4 regions of the Sporosarcina sp. So3-204 genome follow, and region 2 is predicted to be linked to each of the others. Evidence: riboswitches for the same ligand, from Rfam matches in the RefSeq annotation. Region 2 holds a riboswitch; each other region holds the start of a gene.
What was found. Region 2 has a riboswitch for thiamine pyrophosphate ahead of thiD (bifunctional hydroxymethylpyrimidine kinase/phosphomethylpyrimidine kinase). Riboswitches for the same ligand answer to the same signal wherever they lie in the genome.
Positions count from the first base shown of each region.

Region 1 (4,162 bases), 550 kb from region 2:
AGTATCTTCACTCATGCGATTATATGATAAAGGTTCTTGTAATACTGAATTCCATCCTCTTTTTTTATAAACAGCAAGTCTAAAACCTGCCAAATGGTTCAATGTTGAAGCAAAGAAATCTTCCTTTTCTCCCCATGCAACTTCCAATGCTTCAAAAGAGTTTTTGCGAACAGCTGGATCTGAGTGGGTACTTAAGTTGTCCGCCTGTCCTACTGATAAAGTTTTCTCTTCACCGTCAACTATGGTCTTTATCTTAATTTCACCAACAAGTTGATCATATAACTGTCCCCAGCCATGGTAACCATCAATGCTTAAAGACGTAATTAAGTTCTCCTCTTCTTCCGATAACTTTAACTTAACCTCTTCACGCCATTCATTTAAAACAAACTTAAATTCTTTTAGTAAGACTGAGTTAATAAGTTGCTCCCATATAGCTGAATCAATTTTTGAAAGTACCTGTTGAATTTTAAGTAATGCAGAAGTAAATCTCGCACCAATTTCACTGACTTCTCCTTCGAGTATTAGCGCTTTTTTATCAGTTATATCGGCCGCAAGAAAACAGCCGATCACCGCGCCTGCTTGCGATAGATTTAGTGCGACATCTTTAATTCTTTCAATTAAGTGAGCAATTTTACTTTGTTCCTCTTTAATCGTTGGAACCTCAAAATTTATCGCTTCTTTCTCTAAAGAATCTATGTTTGCTACTAATTTATCAAGATGTGATCTTAACTCTGAGGACTTGCTTCCACCTTTAAAAAATACATCAAGATCCCATATATCAGAATACAATTTTTGTTGCATTAGACTTCCTCCTTTATCTTTCTAAGTTTTCTAAATACACATCTTCATTGTATCATGAATCATCTATTTACCAAAAAAATCACTTTGTGACGAAAGGTTCATACTTTCCAGCGCAGAACAGGCGATTCCTCTGTATACTATGCTATAGGAGGATTCGAAAATGCTACGATTAATTAGTATGACCCTTTCGCTTATTACTATGGTTGCTTTTTATTTAATTGCTAATTTAGTACCACTAAATGGAAAAACGACAGTTGAAATAGCCAATAGACTTCCAGTACTTTTCACACCATCAAACTACACTTTTATCATTTGGGGAATTATTCATACATTCCTTGCTATCTGGTTATATGGTTTTTGGACCAATCTAGGGAAGATCAACTTGCCTATTATGAAAAAAAGATCGATTTACTTTAATTTTAGTTCCTTATTCAGCGTCTTTTGGATTTTGCTTTGGCATTATGGTTTTTTTAATTGGTCGATTGTTGTAATGGCTGCACTTCTGGCAACTTTAACGGCATTGTACTTTACGTATCCAAAAACTGAAAACCGCTTTTTGCAAAGAGTTCCTATTTCACTTTACTTAGGCTGGATTATTATTTTATTTATTGAAAATATGAATTATGTTCTAACACTTTGGGAATGGAGCGGTTGGGGCGTAAGTATTTCCCTTTGGACTGTTATTTTCTTAACCGTTGCAGCTGCAATAGCACTACATTTCTTATATCACCATAAAGATATACCATTAAACTGCGTATTCATGTGGACTTTCATTGGAATTGCAGTAAAGAATGGTTTTGATTCATTGTTTGTAACGTCTGTAGCCCTATTCTTAACAGCAGTTATTGGGATAAGTTTTTTTCTAATCAAACAAGACAAGTTTGAAAAATCGCCTTCCCAATAAGGGTTGGCGATTTTTCTATGTACGTTTCAAGAGGCGTGGGGCTGTTGTAAACAAGAAAACAGCAACCATTGCTGATAATATTGTTGCTGGAATCATATAAGAACCATTGTAAATAAGTGAATACTTCCAAACTGGCGTTCCCTCGGGTGCGTAACTTCCGAAAAAAACGATACCACTTATAAAGTGAATGATGTAACGAAGGATCCCACCTAATACTGTTCCAACGATAATGGCAGTTGTTACCCCTCTTTTGCTGCCTTTTAACCGACTTCTAACTAGCCAGCTTCCCGTCAACGCAGCGACGCCTACGAGCGGATAAGCAACAAAATAATCTAGGAACGCTTGGAGTGGTGTAAAAACAGTTCCACCAGTAATCGCTTGTAATAAACCACTAACAAATCCTGTTAATACCCCACCTGCAAGTCCCCAACGAAAAGCCATGACGATTATAGGTAGCATCGAAAGTGTAATCGCACCACCTTGTGGAAACGAAAAGCCAATCTTATCAAGTATCAACGAGATAGCCCCTAAAATTGCAACTTCTAGTAAAAAAAGTAAACGTTTTCTATCCAATAAATTTCTCTCCCTATCTTTTACGCAGGGGTTTGGGAATAAAAAAAGACATCCCAGATTGAATGGGACGTCTAAAATAAGTCAGGGAAATACCCTCGTTATTTCATACCGGTTTCCATCCACATCCCTACGCAAGAATTATCTTACAGGTTTAAAGGGTCAGGACATAATGTCCTATCTCAGCTAATAAAGCTCCCCTTGTGGGTTAATTACTTCTTCCTATATTGTATAAGACCACCAACTATTAAGCAAGCTGACTCTATACTACTTGTATAGGAGCGAAGACACTATGACAAACAATAAATTATTATCCGCGCTATGCTATTTTAGTTTTTTCTTCTTCCCCTTACTACTGCCTTTTATCATTTATTTAGTTACTGATGATAAAGAAGTTAAAATACATGCAAAACGTTCATTTATTTCACATCTACTTCCTGCTATTGTATTAATTTTAGGTTTTATTATTTTTTCAATTTCATTATTTTCAGTCGAACGTAGAATGACTTCCATAATGACTGGTGAATTTGACCTTTTAAGTATAGCTCCATTTATATTCACAATTTTATATGGCCTTTTATTTTTGGTCATCCTAATTTGGAATGTATTTCAAGGAGTTAAAATACTGAAGTAATGAAAATTATCAACACAAACTCCCTACTTTTTTAAGTTAAAGTAGGCATTTTTGTGTTGTCTCATGTGATATAGTATAAGATGAAATAAAATGAGCGGAAGAAAGGATTTGAGCATCATGATCGCAAAAACTGATCAAGACTTTGAAGGTCTAAAAAAGATTGGAAAAATAGTCGCTGAAATCCGGGATACCATGAAAGAATCGACTAAACCCGGAATGACAACGAAAGAAATCGATGAAATTGGAGGACGTCTATTCGAAGACAAAGGTGCGCTCTCAGCCCCTATCGCTGAATATGACTTCCCTGGCTATACATGCATCAGCGTCGACAATGAAGTCGCACATGGCATACCAGGTTCACGTATCATAAAAGATGGAGACATCGTCAATATAGACGTTTCAGGCTCTTTTGAAGGATATTTTGCCGATACTGGTATCTCTTTTGTAGTTGGAACACCAGATGCTAAAAAACAACTATTATGTGATGTTGCAAAAAGTGCATTCGATATCGCAATGACAAAAGTGAAAGCCGGATCTAGTTTAAGCGGCATTGGAAAAGCGGTAGAGCGTGAAGCCAAGAAGAATGGACTTGCTGTCATTCGAAATCTTACCGGCCACGGTATCGGAAAGTCGTTACACGAAGAACCTCAGCATATTCTTAACTATTATGATCCTTGGGATAAAACACTACTCAAAGAAGGTATGGTTCTTGCAGTAGAGCCCTTCATATCACAGAAAGCTGAAAGTATCGTTGAATTAGATGATGGGTGGACATTCGTTACGCCAGATAATTCACTTGTTGCACAAATTGAACATACGATTATCGTTACAAAAGGCGAACCAATTATTTTAACAAAACTCTAATTAATTTTCAAAAAAGAGTCGTTACAGAAATCCTCAAGAAGAGAGTTCTGCAACGACTCCTTTTTAATTATTTTTTATTTCTAGGTCTCTCTTTATTCGGTCCTGCCGTCTGAAGCGCACCGTTACGCCAGATTTTCTCTACCGTTGTTATTCCTTTTGTTACTTTCCGATAATCACGTTCTTCTGATGGCGTCAATAAAGCCAATACTTCACCTGATTTTCCTGCTCGACCAGTTCTTCCCGAACGATGCAAGTATTGTTCAACAGTACGTGGGATATCAACGTGAATAACATGTGATAGTCCATCTATATCAAGCCCACGTGCCGCAAGATCAGTCGCAATTAAAATTCTGTGTTCTCCTTTTCGGAAACTTTCCAATGCCTGCTGT
Region 1 is NZ_CM176485.1:3,083,721-3,087,882, forward strand. Features, by position in the region: gene AC3RV6_RS15290 (M3 family oligoendopeptidase) at 1-801, opposite strand, end outside; gene AC3RV6_RS15295 (tryptophan-rich sensory protein) at 962-1,705, shown strand; gene thiT (energy-coupled thiamine transporter ThiT) at 1,721-2,278, opposite strand; TPP riboswitch at 2,386-2,487, opposite strand; gene AC3RV6_RS15305 (magnetosome magnetite crystal formation protein family) at 2,568-2,909, shown strand; gene map (type I methionyl aminopeptidase) at 3,027-3,773, shown strand; gene AC3RV6_RS15315 (DEAD/DEAH box helicase) at 3,841-4,162, opposite strand, start outside.
Region 1: it holds a riboswitch for thiamine pyrophosphate, as region 2 does, so the genes downstream of both, thiT (energy-coupled thiamine transporter ThiT) here and thiD (bifunctional hydroxymethylpyrimidine kinase/phosphomethylpyrimidine kinase) in region 2, are expected to answer to the same signal.

Region 2 (4,162 bases):
CAACTTTTTTTCATTATAGCAAAATAAAACATATTATTCCTACCTTTTATGTCGAGTTAACGTGATAAACTCAAGTACGTCGCGTGGTTTCCTATAAAATTAGCATAGTAAGCAATGTTATGCTGAAAGTATGCAACGCAAACGGAACCTTGCAACGTCGGTGGGAAAGTATGCAACACTCATTTGAAAGTAAGCAACGTTATACGGAAAGTATGCAACGCAAATGAAACCTTGCAACGTCGGTGGGAAAGTATGCAACACTCGATTGAAAGTAAGCAACGTTATGCGGAAAGTATGCAACGCAAACGGAACCTTGCAACGTTAGTCAAGAAGTATGCAACACTCGTTTGAAAGTAAGCAACGTTATGCGGAAAGTATGCAACGCAAATGAAACCTTGCAACGCCAACCGAGAAGTATGCAACACTCGATTGAAAGTAAGCAACGTTATGCGGAAAGTATGCAACGCAAACGGAACCTTGCAACGTTAGTCAAGAAGTATGCAACACTCGATTGAAAGTAAGCAACGTTATGCGGAAAGTATGCAACGCAAACGAAACCTTGCAACGTTAGTCAAGAAGTATGCAACACTCATTTGAAAGTAAGCAACGTTATGCGGAAAGTATGCAACGCAAATGAAACCTTGCAACGCCAACCGAGAAGTATGCAACACTCGATTGAAAGTAAGCAACGTTATGCGAAAAGTATACAACGCAAACGAAACTTTGCAACGCCAACCGAGAAGTATGCAACACTCGATTGAAAGTAAGCAACGTTATGCGGAAAGTATGCAACGCAAACGAAACCTTGCAACGCCAGCCGAGAAGTATGCAACACTCGTTTGAAAGTAAGCAACGTTATGCGGAAAGTATGCAATGCAAACGGAACCTTGCAACGTCAGTCAAGAAGTATGCAACACTCATTTGAAAGTAAGCAACGTTATGCGAAAAGTAAGCAACGCTCAGCGAGAACCTTTCAACGCCAGCCGAAAAGTATGCAGCACGCAATCAATCCCATCCTTTAAATGTTTATTTAACTACCAAGGGGGTAAGTATATAAAATAGGAAACTATCCAGAGTATTTTAAAATGTGATATAGTCAGTTAATAGTCGAATAGTTTCAATCAACCACTAGGGGAGCCATTGTATAGGCCGAGATGTGCGATTTGCGCAGACCCTTGGAACCTGATCCGGATTATACCGGCGTAGGGAAGTGGGTATGCCCTTTACGAATAAAAGAGTGTAGCCGCTTCCCGATGTTGAGAGGAGGCGGCTTTTATTATAAGAAAAGGGCGTGGCATTAAATGGTTAACGTGGCATTAACGATTGCAGGTTCAGATAGTGGTGGCGGTGCTGGGATTCAAGCAGATTTAAAAACATTTCAAGAACTTGGCGTATTTGGAACGTCTGCTATAACAGCAGTTACGGCACAAAATACACATGGTGTAGCGGCAATTCAGCCCATTGATGTTCATATAATTACGGCGCAAATTAATGCCATAACTGAAGATTTCAAAGTAGGCGCAGTGAAGACAGGGATGTTATTCTCAACGGAAATTATTCAGGCCGTGGCGGATGCCATTCGTAATTACGGCATGCCACTTGTGATTGACCCGGTTATGATTGCAAAAGGTGGGGCATCCTTGTTAAAAGATGCTGCGGTTGAAGCGTTGAAGATGGAATTGATTCCATTGTCAACGATTGTGACACCTAACGTACCAGAAGCAGAAGTACTAACAGGAATTAAAATTATTACGGATTTAGACATGAAAAAAGCTGCTGAACATATAATAGCTCTTGGTGCAAATTCCGTTATTATTAAAGGCGGACATCGCACGGATGCACCTTTTGCAGAAGACTTTTTTATGTCGGCAAGCGGTGATCATTTTTCTGTACGCTCTCCTTGGATTGAAACGAAGGACACACATGGAACAGGGTGTACGTACGCCGCGGCTTTGACCGCATTTTTGGCAGATGGCAAAGAATTGAAAGAAGCCGTCATTTCCGCAAAACAATTTATCCATGCAGCAATCGAAGATGGACTCCATATTGGCGGAGGCCACGGCCCTACAAATCATTGGGCGTATGGAAGACGTATTGAGCATAAAAAACCATTAGAAGGAGTTGTTATTATTGACTAACCACAAACTAGAATTATATTTCATAATGGGTACGACAAACGTTGGGGAGAAAAATCCGCTAGAGGTTCTGGAATCTGCGTTAAAGGGTGGAATTACCACTTTTCAATTGCGTGAGAAAGGACCTGGAGCGTTAGTTGGAAGTGATTTAAAAGAATTTGCGATTCAATGCAAATCATTGTGCAACGAATATAAAGTACCATTTATCATAAATGACGATGTTGATTTGGCACTTGAAATTGATGCAGACGGTATTCATATTGGACAAGATGATGGTGTGATTGCAGATGTGCGTGAGAAGATTGGTCCAGATAAAGTGCTTGGTGTTTCTGCACATACTGTAACAGAAGCACTTGCGGCTGTTGATGCAGGCGCGAATTATATTGGTGTTGGACCTCTTTATGAAACGACTTCGAAAGACGATGCACAAGCCGTAGTGGGACCAGAAAGATTAAGAGAAATTAAGGAACAATTACCAGGCTTCCCGATGGTTGGAATTGGTGGTCTTTCGGAACGTAAAATTGGAGCCGTTATTCAAGCAGGTGCTTCAGGAGTCTCCTTAATATCTGCGATAACAAATGCGGATAATGTAGAAGAAGCGGCGCGTCGTTTGAAAGGTCAAGTCTTGCTTTCTTTAACAGGGATAGAAATTTAAAGGATCTGGTTAGCTAGTAGGTTTAGGACCAAACTTTCAAAAAATAAGGGGGCTTGTAAATGGTAGTCGGACAACCTTTTGAAGTGCAAATGGTTAATCATGAAGCACATATCATATTTTTTAAATGGAATGATATTGGTGGAACGTACAATGTTTACAGGGATGGAACCTTACTTTATGAAGGAACGGTGCCTGAGTTTGGTGACGGGGATTTTAAACATGCAAAGCTTTATAATTATAAAGTTGAGCGTGTTGTGAACGATGTGGTTGTCGATGTAATTGCTCTTCAAACATCAGCTTTTGCCGAGGAGCGTAATGTCGAGAATCCCCTTCAGTCCCTTGTCATGACAACCATTGTCACAGAAGAACAAATTGCCTTGTCATGGGAAGAAATTGAGGATGTTGATGAGTACAACGTATTTCGTAACGGGACTTTCATGGAAACAGTGCACGTAAATCGCTATATTGATCGTGACTTTTCATTAGAGGAACCTTATATCTATGCGGTCTATTCAAAACGTTCCCTTGCGAAATCTAAAGAGGCTTTGAGTAAAAGTAAATCTGCATTAGCAAGTGTTTTTGGTAAGTTGAAAGCAGATAGTAATACTGCAGAAGCAGAAATTGAAGAGTTTTCTATTCATAAATTAATAGATAGCCCCAAAAACCTGCTCGTTTCTACTTTACAGCAAGATGAGCATGGTGATGTGAATAGATGGCGTTTTCGTTATACGACGTTTTTAAAAGATGCCTTAATTAAAAATCCGAATTTTTTATCTGGGAATCGGTTTTTTAAGGGCGATGGCAGAGGGTTCGATGCGGAAGGTGAAAGTTTTCGAACACGTGTGGATATTGAACTTGCTTATGATAAAAAAGATGCGCCGTTGACGTTTACAAAAGATGTAGGACAAACAACCGCATACAATTATATGAAACGAATACGGGAGCAGGGCGTTGCGTCAAATGAGGGCATCACTTTAGAACGCCAGGATCATAATAGAAGGGAAACTGGGTTTCTCTTGACGCATGCTGTGGGAAATCCGCTTATGATTGCGCCCGATATAGATTATGAAGTGAAGGCTGTATTAAGGCGGGATGGTACAGTAGATATAACGGGTTTTCATGATCAAGCGCCGCATCATGAGGTTTATGTGATGCGCGGGGATGCGAGTCAATGGATACCTATTCATTTGGCTGAAAGTAAGGGGTTAGAATGGATGTCAGGAATTACAGGTTGGCATTATTGGCGATTTTCAAATTTCGAGTGAGAAGGCGAATTGCTTTCTCTTTTTTTGTTGAATAAACAAGTACTTTGACAAGCAACCAATCATTAGGTAAAATTATCTTGAATTCAAGGTAATTAAGTTGTAGGGGG
Region 2 is NZ_CM176485.1:3,631,491-3,635,652, reverse strand. Features, by position in the region: gene AC3RV6_RS17985 (hypothetical protein) at 366-515, shown strand; gene AC3RV6_RS17980 (hypothetical protein) at 694-843, shown strand; TPP riboswitch at 1,121-1,226, shown strand; gene thiD (bifunctional hydroxymethylpyrimidine kinase/phosphomethylpyrimidine kinase) at 1,302-2,138, shown strand; gene thiE (thiamine phosphate synthase) at 2,164-2,790, shown strand; gene AC3RV6_RS17965 (DUF3238 domain-containing protein) at 2,850-4,055, shown strand.

Region 3 (4,162 bases), 970 kb from region 2:
GTATTCTCAGAATTAACGACTCTTTTGGAACCACTAATTCCATTTGCTAAATCATCAATAACAGGGTTTTCTTTCACTATATCATTTATGCGCTCCTTTTTCGGATGATATAATATACGCCCATTTATATCGACCACATACACATAGGATCCATCTTGATAGAAATGTTCTCCCAACAAGATATTTAAAATATTATCTTCTAATAAATAGATCGTACCACCTACGAAACCAAAGTAATTCCCTTCATTATCATAAATTGGTTGTGATATAAATACAATTAAACGATTTGTAATTGAAATATAGGGTTTTGAAATTAAAGGCTTCCTTTCAGCTAATGCCTGTAGTCCACCAACTGAACTTAATTGCTTACCAACTATACCAAGGGACTCAGGAGATGCCGCAATAACTTCTCCTTCATTTGAAGTAATGACAACGGAATTAAATGAATTTGTTTGATTTAATAAACGCTCAGCCTCATTTTCCAATAGGATATCGCTATCCTCTTTTTCTAAATATCTTGCAATCTCTTTTGAACTGAAACCCAATGTTTGCAGTGTAGTTCCCAAGTAATCATCTGTTGTTTTTGCTAATTTCTGAGAATAAACACGGTTTTTCTCTAAAGTATTTTCAATTAAATTTTCTTGGTTCACACGATATCCGGCGGTAATGCTACTAAAAAGTGTTAATATTACCGAAAGCAATGCGACCATCAATATTAGATGTTTAAGTGACAACTTCATTATTATGAATATCTCCTTCGACCATTTATTAGAAAGTAAAATAAATATATTTATAAAGACGAGTTAATTACGATTATTCACACAATTATTTAGTAATCTTTTTATTAATAGCCTTTACATATCTATTATACAATTGAATTTACTTAATTTGTATTGAATATCATAGATTAGGTAAATATATTATTCATTCATGACTTTCAAAAGATTATGATATACTTATAATGAAACAAAATATGTTAGATCACTAGGGGAGCCATATGGCTGAGAAGAGGAAACTCTGACCCTTTGAACCTGATCCGGGTGATACCGGCGGAGGAAAGTGGCAGATACGTAATTTGTATATGCTGATCACTTTCTAGTGGTCTTTTTTTGTGTCTAAAAAAAGGGAGCTGGAATAATTGGAAATTAATGATCAAGTTGTATTAGTAACAGGTGGAAGTAGAGGACTTGGCGCCGCAGTAGCGAAGGCATTCGGGAAACAAGGTGCAAAGGTTATTGTAAACTATTTTAATAGTGAGGATAAAGCCAATGGAGTTGTAGATGAAATTGGCGGAAATCAGGCTTTGGCAATTCGAGCAGATGTCAGGAATACAGATGAAGTTAAGGCGATGTTCGAGGAAGCTAAAAACCATTTTGGACAATCTATTACGACAATCATAAATAATGCGCTAATAAATTTTTCATTTAATGGCGATGCACGTAAACAATTAGATAAAATTGGCTGGGAAGATTTCAATAGTCAATTTGAAGGCAGTGTTAAAGCTACATTAAACACATTGCAAGCTGGACGTGAGGATATGGCAAACGCTAACTTCGGCCGAATTATCAATATCGGAACAAACCTATTTCAAAACCCTGTAGTACCCTACCATGACTATAATACGAGTAAAGCCGCACTACTTGGGATGACACGTAATATGGCAAAGGAACTTGGGGCTAACGGGATTACGACGAATATGGTTTCAGGTGGACTGCTATTAAAAACAGACGCCAGTGCTGCAACTCCTGATTTCGTGTTTGATATAATTAAAGAAAGTACGCCACTTGGTCGAATCACGACACCAGAAGATGTAGCAGATGCTATTTTATTCTTTGCTTCTCCTTGGAGCCGTTCAGTAACCGGTCAAAACTTAGTCGTTGACGGCGGATTGGTAATGAATTAAATTTAAATAATAATAGCTCCATTTATTAGGAAATGGATAACGTAATGGATCTTGCGCTACAAATAAGGACTGTAATTTATTTGAGTAGAAAGCAAGACCCATTACCGTTAACCAAATTATAAACTTATACTCCCCCTACAGACGTCAAGTTTGTTTTCCGGAATTAGCGAACCAGTAAACTGCACCAACGAAGATAGCTCCACCAATGATATTGCCGATTGTAACTGGTACTAAATTTGCCGCCATTCCTACCAAGGATACTGTTTCAGGATGTGGAACCATTAACGAGATTGATAACAAAGTCATATTCGCAACACTATGTTCAAAACCTGATGTAATAAAGGCAAATAAACACCAAAAAATTATGATTAATTTTGCAGTCTCATCTTTAAGTTTATAAGCACACCAAACTGCTAGGCAAACAAGAATATTACAAAGAATCCCCCGAAAAATTAATTCTACGAACGGCGTCGTCATTTTATCACTTGCCACAGTACTAATATAGTCAGCAAATTCTCCAAAACCTAGCCCAGAATAGAAAAAGAGTACCGAAACGAGAACAGACCCGATGAAGTTGCCGATATAGCTAAATACCCAAATTTGTATTGTCTCATACCAGGTTGTTTTCTTGGATAAAGTACCGATTGTCATAATCATATTATTGCTAGTAAAAAGATCAGCCCCAGCCATCAAAACCAAACTTAATGCAATACCAAATGCTGCTCCCATAATAACTTTTGTTCCAGCAAAGCCAGTAGGTCCAAGTAAACCACCTATTGAAAAAATTAGGATAATACCCAGACCTACGAAAAATCCCCCCATCATAGTTAGAATTAGATATCTTCTTTTACTCGTATGTAATTGTTGAACTTTTAGAGAAGCTGTATCCCCTAAAATAGTAAGTGTTGCTTTCATAGTATTCCCCTTCGGTTATCAAAGGCATCTCTTGCTATTTTCCATATTGAAACTGTTTTGAGGGATTCAATTAGTATGCCCTCTTTACTTTTTTATATGGACAAAGAGTATTAACCTTTACCATAATAGTTTTTATAACATTAATTCAAAATGTATCTCAGACTGACTAATCATAACAGTTTCACACAGTTCAAGGCTAGTGGATTAATTAAATCTATTTTTTATAATTGAATCAATTTCATATTTCTGAGCCCTTGGGGCTCTAGGTGTTAAATCACAAAAAAATAGAGCACCTCCCCAAATCCTGTATAATGAGAGTTACCACACACACATTAACAGACTGGAGAAATGCTCTATGCCTATTATACGACAAGAAAGCCTGTTTGACATGCAAGTTTTATTCGACTTGGAACCTACCCATCGATTTAATTCGATTTTGTCGGTTATTGACATACATCCCATCCTTGACGTGATGATGAAAAAGTCTCGTTTTGGACCTAAACAATCACTTAATTATTCTGCTATGATCTATTCGTTGGTTATTCGAATCACCGAACGCATTCCATTTATTAAGGACCTTGTAAAGCGTCTCACTACAGATTTACGGTTTAAGGTTGATTGTGGATTCTTAGTATCTGATGAGATTCCATCGGAAGCTTCCTATTCCCGTATGATTGCATCCATTAGCGAATCTGATACTTTAGAAATCGTTCAAGAACGTCTTCTTCTCCAAGCGATAACAGAAGGTTTCGTATCAGATGAAACGATAGCTATTGATGCAACACATGTTGAAGCGCGTGATCGTGCTCCATTTAAATCGGATAAAGTTAAAAAAGAACCCAAAAAGCGTGGCCGAAAAAAGAAAGAAGAACATGAACAATGGCTAGTTGAAAAAGCTGAAAAGGAAGCGAACCTTCCGCTCTATGAAAAGAAAATTGAAAATCAACTTGATGCATCCCTATTGGAACTTCGTTCCTCTGTGCCTATTGAACCCAAATGGGGAATAAAGAAAAACAGTGAAGGGAAGAACATCTTTTGGTATGGATTTAAATGTCATCTAGCGGTTGGGACGAAAAGTCAATATATTCTTCAATCTCTATTTTCTTCAGGCAGTCTTAATGATGGAAAAGCTGCAATCTCATTATTAAAAGGTACTAAAGAACGTCTACCTTTATTAAAAATAAACTACGTAACAATGGATGCAGGTTACGATTACAACCCAATTTACGAACAAATTTATCGTAACGGATCGCAATCTATCATTGCTTATAATAAGAAGAATGAACCTGAGCCTATAGGCTTTGATAAATATTTCACACCGACATGTGTTCGAGAACATTCGTA
Region 3 is NZ_CM176485.1:2,666,451-2,670,612, forward strand. Features, by position in the region: gene AC3RV6_RS13080 (sensor domain-containing diguanylate cyclase) at 1-740, opposite strand, end outside; TPP riboswitch at 977-1,075, shown strand; gene AC3RV6_RS13085 (3-oxoacyl-ACP reductase) at 1,139-1,903, shown strand; gene AC3RV6_RS13090 (formate/nitrite transporter family protein) at 2,048-2,818, opposite strand; gene AC3RV6_RS13095 (transposase) at 3,174-4,162, shown strand, end outside.
Region 3: it holds a riboswitch for thiamine pyrophosphate, as region 2 does, so the genes downstream of both, AC3RV6_RS13085 (3-oxoacyl-ACP reductase) here and thiD (bifunctional hydroxymethylpyrimidine kinase/phosphomethylpyrimidine kinase) in region 2, are expected to answer to the same signal.

Region 4 (4,162 bases), 1.4 Mb from region 2:
CATCAACATATATCGTCTACCCAGTTACAAACTTAGCCCAATGCGAGGCTAAAAATAACACTGGCCCGCGACATCGTCTGGCATCGCAAGTCGACCTAAAGGCGTTTGTGAGATAATTAAGTCCTTCACATCTTCCTTCGTATACTTACTCGCATCTGTCGGATAAACTAAGCCCGGCGCTACACAATTTTCCATCAGCTCACTCAAATCCTTTGAATGAAAATAAAAAAACCGCCCCCCTAGACTGCCATAGCGATATGAGACACACATAAAACACCTTCATTAGGCTGCTTCTACACCATATTCTTTTGGTGTAAGGTAGCCTAATTTTTCTTGGATACGCTCTTCGTTATAATAATTTAAATAGGTAATTACTCGCTCAATTACGTCCTGATTATGTAATGAATTAAATTTAACATATTGAAATTCCTCAGACTTCAAGTTCGAATGAAATGATTCAATCACCGCATTGTCCCAACAGTTTCCTCTACGTGACATACTACTGACGAGGTCGTTATCTTTAATACAAGCTTGATACGCATACGATGTGTAAACACTTCCTTGATCTGAATGCACAATTACACCCTCCGGGTGATTTCGTACAGCCAGTGCCTCCTTTAGCGTGTCAATTACAAGTGGTGTCTCCTGGTGATTGTATAATTTGTAAGCCACAATTTCATTATTAAATAAATCCATAATGGTCGAAAGGTATTTTGTAGTATTGCCATACTGAATATATGTAATATCCGTTACCCATTTCTTGTTTGGTTCACTAGCCGTAAAGTTACGTTTAAGAATATTAGGAGCAATCACAATGCTTTCTCCTTGGGATTTCCACTTCCGTTTCGGCTTGATTCGACACTGCAAGTGATGCTTTTGCATGATGTCCTGAACTGTATTCCGATTTAATTCTATTTTATATTTTTTCTTTAGCAAAGCCTTTATTTTTCTGTGGCCATTCCGATACTTAGTAATTTTACACAGCTCTATAATGGATTCCTCTTCTACCGAAAGTGGCTGATTGACTCCTTGAATACGCCATCTATAATAGTTTGCCCTTGGTACTTCTAATGCTGTCAATATAGCTGTAATCGTATACTTCTTTTTAAGTTTTTCAACAGTTTGTAGAACTATTTCTTTTTCAACCCTCTTTCGATCTCCATGTACTTTTTTAGTATTTCGTTCTCCATTTTCAAGTGAGATAATTGACGTTCTCGTTTATCGTCTTCACTCGCTAACACTGGACCATGACCGTATGCATACTGTTTACCAATTGGTTGATCAAATCGATAAATTTCATTCCTACGGTACCATGTCATCCAAGTCTTAATCTGTGAAACATTTTTGATTCCGTGCTTCTCCATAATTTCCTTGTTTGTCAATTCACCACTTAATTTATCTTTTACAACAGCCCATTTAACTTCACTTGAATATACGTTTTTGCCCATGCAAAAACACCTCCGATGTAAGTACTTTTTACAAGTGTACCACGCCGAAGGTGTTTTATATTGTCTCACTAATTCAGGTTAGCCCACCCTGATTAATATCAGGAAGCGGACTCTAATTGTTTGCGTTTTAAAAAACAGGATAACACACTTCCCTACGCTTGTATGATCCAGATCTGGTTCAAAGGGTCCGCATATAAATATGCGTCTCAATCTTTTAAAGACACCCCTAGTTCCGTTAAAATATTTAATTTATATTCAAATTTATGCTTAACACATATCAGTGCACTAAACAAAATTCTTAAGATTGAAAAGTACTGAATACTAATTTTTTTTGTTATTTATTTTTAAATAGCTTAACCACTTCATTCACAATGATTGGCAATAGACTTAGTAAAGCAATCGTCAGCCAATTTAGTGCGTCAAGTGATTGAACACTGAAAACTTCTGCAATGGGACTGATTGAAACGATAATTACTTGTAATACAATGCCTAATAATATCGAATAAATTAAAAACTTATTTTTAAATAGACCTGCTTTAAAAATTGATTGATTCATCGATTTAAAGTTAAGTGAATGAGCAAGTTGCGAGAAACTCAGTGCGATAAATGCCATCGTCTGTCCGTGGATAAGCGCATTTTCTGGAATCGTTCCTGAAAACATCGATAGAAAACTGCCCGTATACACCCCGGATGAATAGATCCCAATCATAAACGCAGTAAGCGTAATCGCACCGATTAGTATGCCATTAAAAATGATAAACGCAATGGAACCTTTGAAAAAATTTTCACTTCTATGTCTTGGCTTTTCTTTCATTACATCAGACTCTTCTGGATTTACACCGATTGAAAGTGCCGGGAATGTGTCTGTAACAAGATTTATCCAAAGTATATGAATTGGGCGTAACAACATTGGCCAGCCTAATAAAATTGCAGTAAATAAGGCAATAATTTCTCCTAAATTACAGGACAACAAGAAAATAATAGAATTTTTAATATTGCGGTAAATCGTACGCCCTTCTCCAACCGCTTTCACAATCGAAGAGAAATTATCATCTGTCAATACCATATCTGCCGCGCCTTTTGCTACGTCTGTCCCTGTTATACCCATCGCAACACCAACATCAGCAGCTTTCAGTGATGGTGCATCGTTAACACCGTCTCCCGTCATTGATACAGTGTTTTCTCCTGCTTTAAGCGCTTGTATAATTCTCACTTTATGCTCCGGTGATACACGTGCATATACATTTAGATGGTCACCTTTTTCAATTAACTCGGCATCTGTCAGTATATCAAGTTTTTTCCCTTCAATAACTTGTGATTCCTCAGTAGCAATGCCAAGTTCCTTTGCGATTGCAAAAGCAGTATCTTGATGGTCTCCAGTTATCATGACCGTACGAATACCTGCTTTTTTCGTTATTTTAATCGCTTCTTTTGCTTCCTCGCGCGGAGGATCAATCATTCCAACTAATCCAAGAAAAGTGAGTCCTTCTTCAGCTTGGGCATTCTCAGTCCCACTCATATTGTCCTCTACTTTATAGGCGGAGCCTAACACACGTAACGCTTCAATGGACATTGAATGCGCCGCTTCTAAAATTGAATTTCGAACGTTTTCATCAAGTACTTTCAGACCATCTACCGTTTCATAATGTGTACACTTTGGTAAAATCCCATCAATCGCACCCTTAGTATGGGTATAAATCTTATTCGGATACTGATGAACAGTTGACATGAGTTTCCGATTCGAATCGAAAGGGATTTCCGAAAGCCTTGGGTAATCAGTATCCAATTGTTCTTTCCTTAATCCACTAAAATCTGATGCAGCCAAAAGTGCGATTTCCGTTGGGTCACCCGTTTCACCATCATCCGAATAAGTAGCGTCATTACATAAAACAATATTTTCAAGCAATAAATTTTCAACACGGTCTTTCGAGTTCACTTCTTTTAAATTTAGCAAAGTACCGTTCACGAAAATTTTCTTGACAGTCATCCGATTTTGCGTCAATGTACCCGTCTTATCTGAACAAATGACATTGACAGAGCCTAGCGCTTCTACTGCAGGTAGCTTTCGAATGATGACATTTTGCTTAATCATGCGCTGTACACCTATTGCAAGTACAATCGATACAATAGCCGGCATTCCTTCAGGGATTGCAGCTACTGCAAGGCTAACTGCCAACATGAACATCTCTAAATAATCTCGTCCTTGCAATACACCAATAAGAAAAATAGTGACGCTAATCGCAACAGCAATCATACCAAGGTATTTTCCTAATTGCGCCAGATTTTTTTGAAGAGGCGTTCCGCTATCTACTTCACGGTCTAGCATAGCGGCCACTTTCCCTATTTCCGTTTGCATCCCTGTGGCAATAACAATACCTGTAGCACGTCCTGAAGTCGCTAAAGTAGACATAAATGCCATATTCTTTCGATCCCCAATCGGCAAGGAATCTTCACCTGAAAAACTTGAATCTTTATCAACAGGAACTGATTCCCCCGTAAGTGCCGCCTCCTCCACTTTTAAATTCATTGTTTCAATGAGGCGTAAATCACAAGGTACATATCTTCCCGCATCCAACAAAACAATATCACCTACGACTACTTCCTCGGATGGGATTTCTTTTTGCACGCCGTTCCTACGAACTAGCGCTTTTGGAACAGCCATATTTTTTAAAGCTTTAAGCGCATCCTCAGCTTTGGATTCTTGAACAAGTCCA
Region 4 is NZ_CM176485.1:1,280,346-1,284,507, reverse strand. Features, by position in the region: partial or broken gene AC3RV6_RS06160 (SDR family oxidoreductase) at 17-189, opposite strand; one part of gene AC3RV6_RS06155 (IS3 family transposase) at 283-1,172, opposite strand; one part of gene AC3RV6_RS06155 (IS3 family transposase) at 1,172-1,448, opposite strand; TPP riboswitch at 1,581-1,686, opposite strand; gene AC3RV6_RS06150 (cation-translocating P-type ATPase) at 1,783-4,162, opposite strand, start outside.
Region 4: it holds a riboswitch for thiamine pyrophosphate, as region 2 does, so the genes downstream of both, AC3RV6_RS06155 (IS3 family transposase) here and thiD (bifunctional hydroxymethylpyrimidine kinase/phosphomethylpyrimidine kinase) in region 2, are expected to answer to the same signal.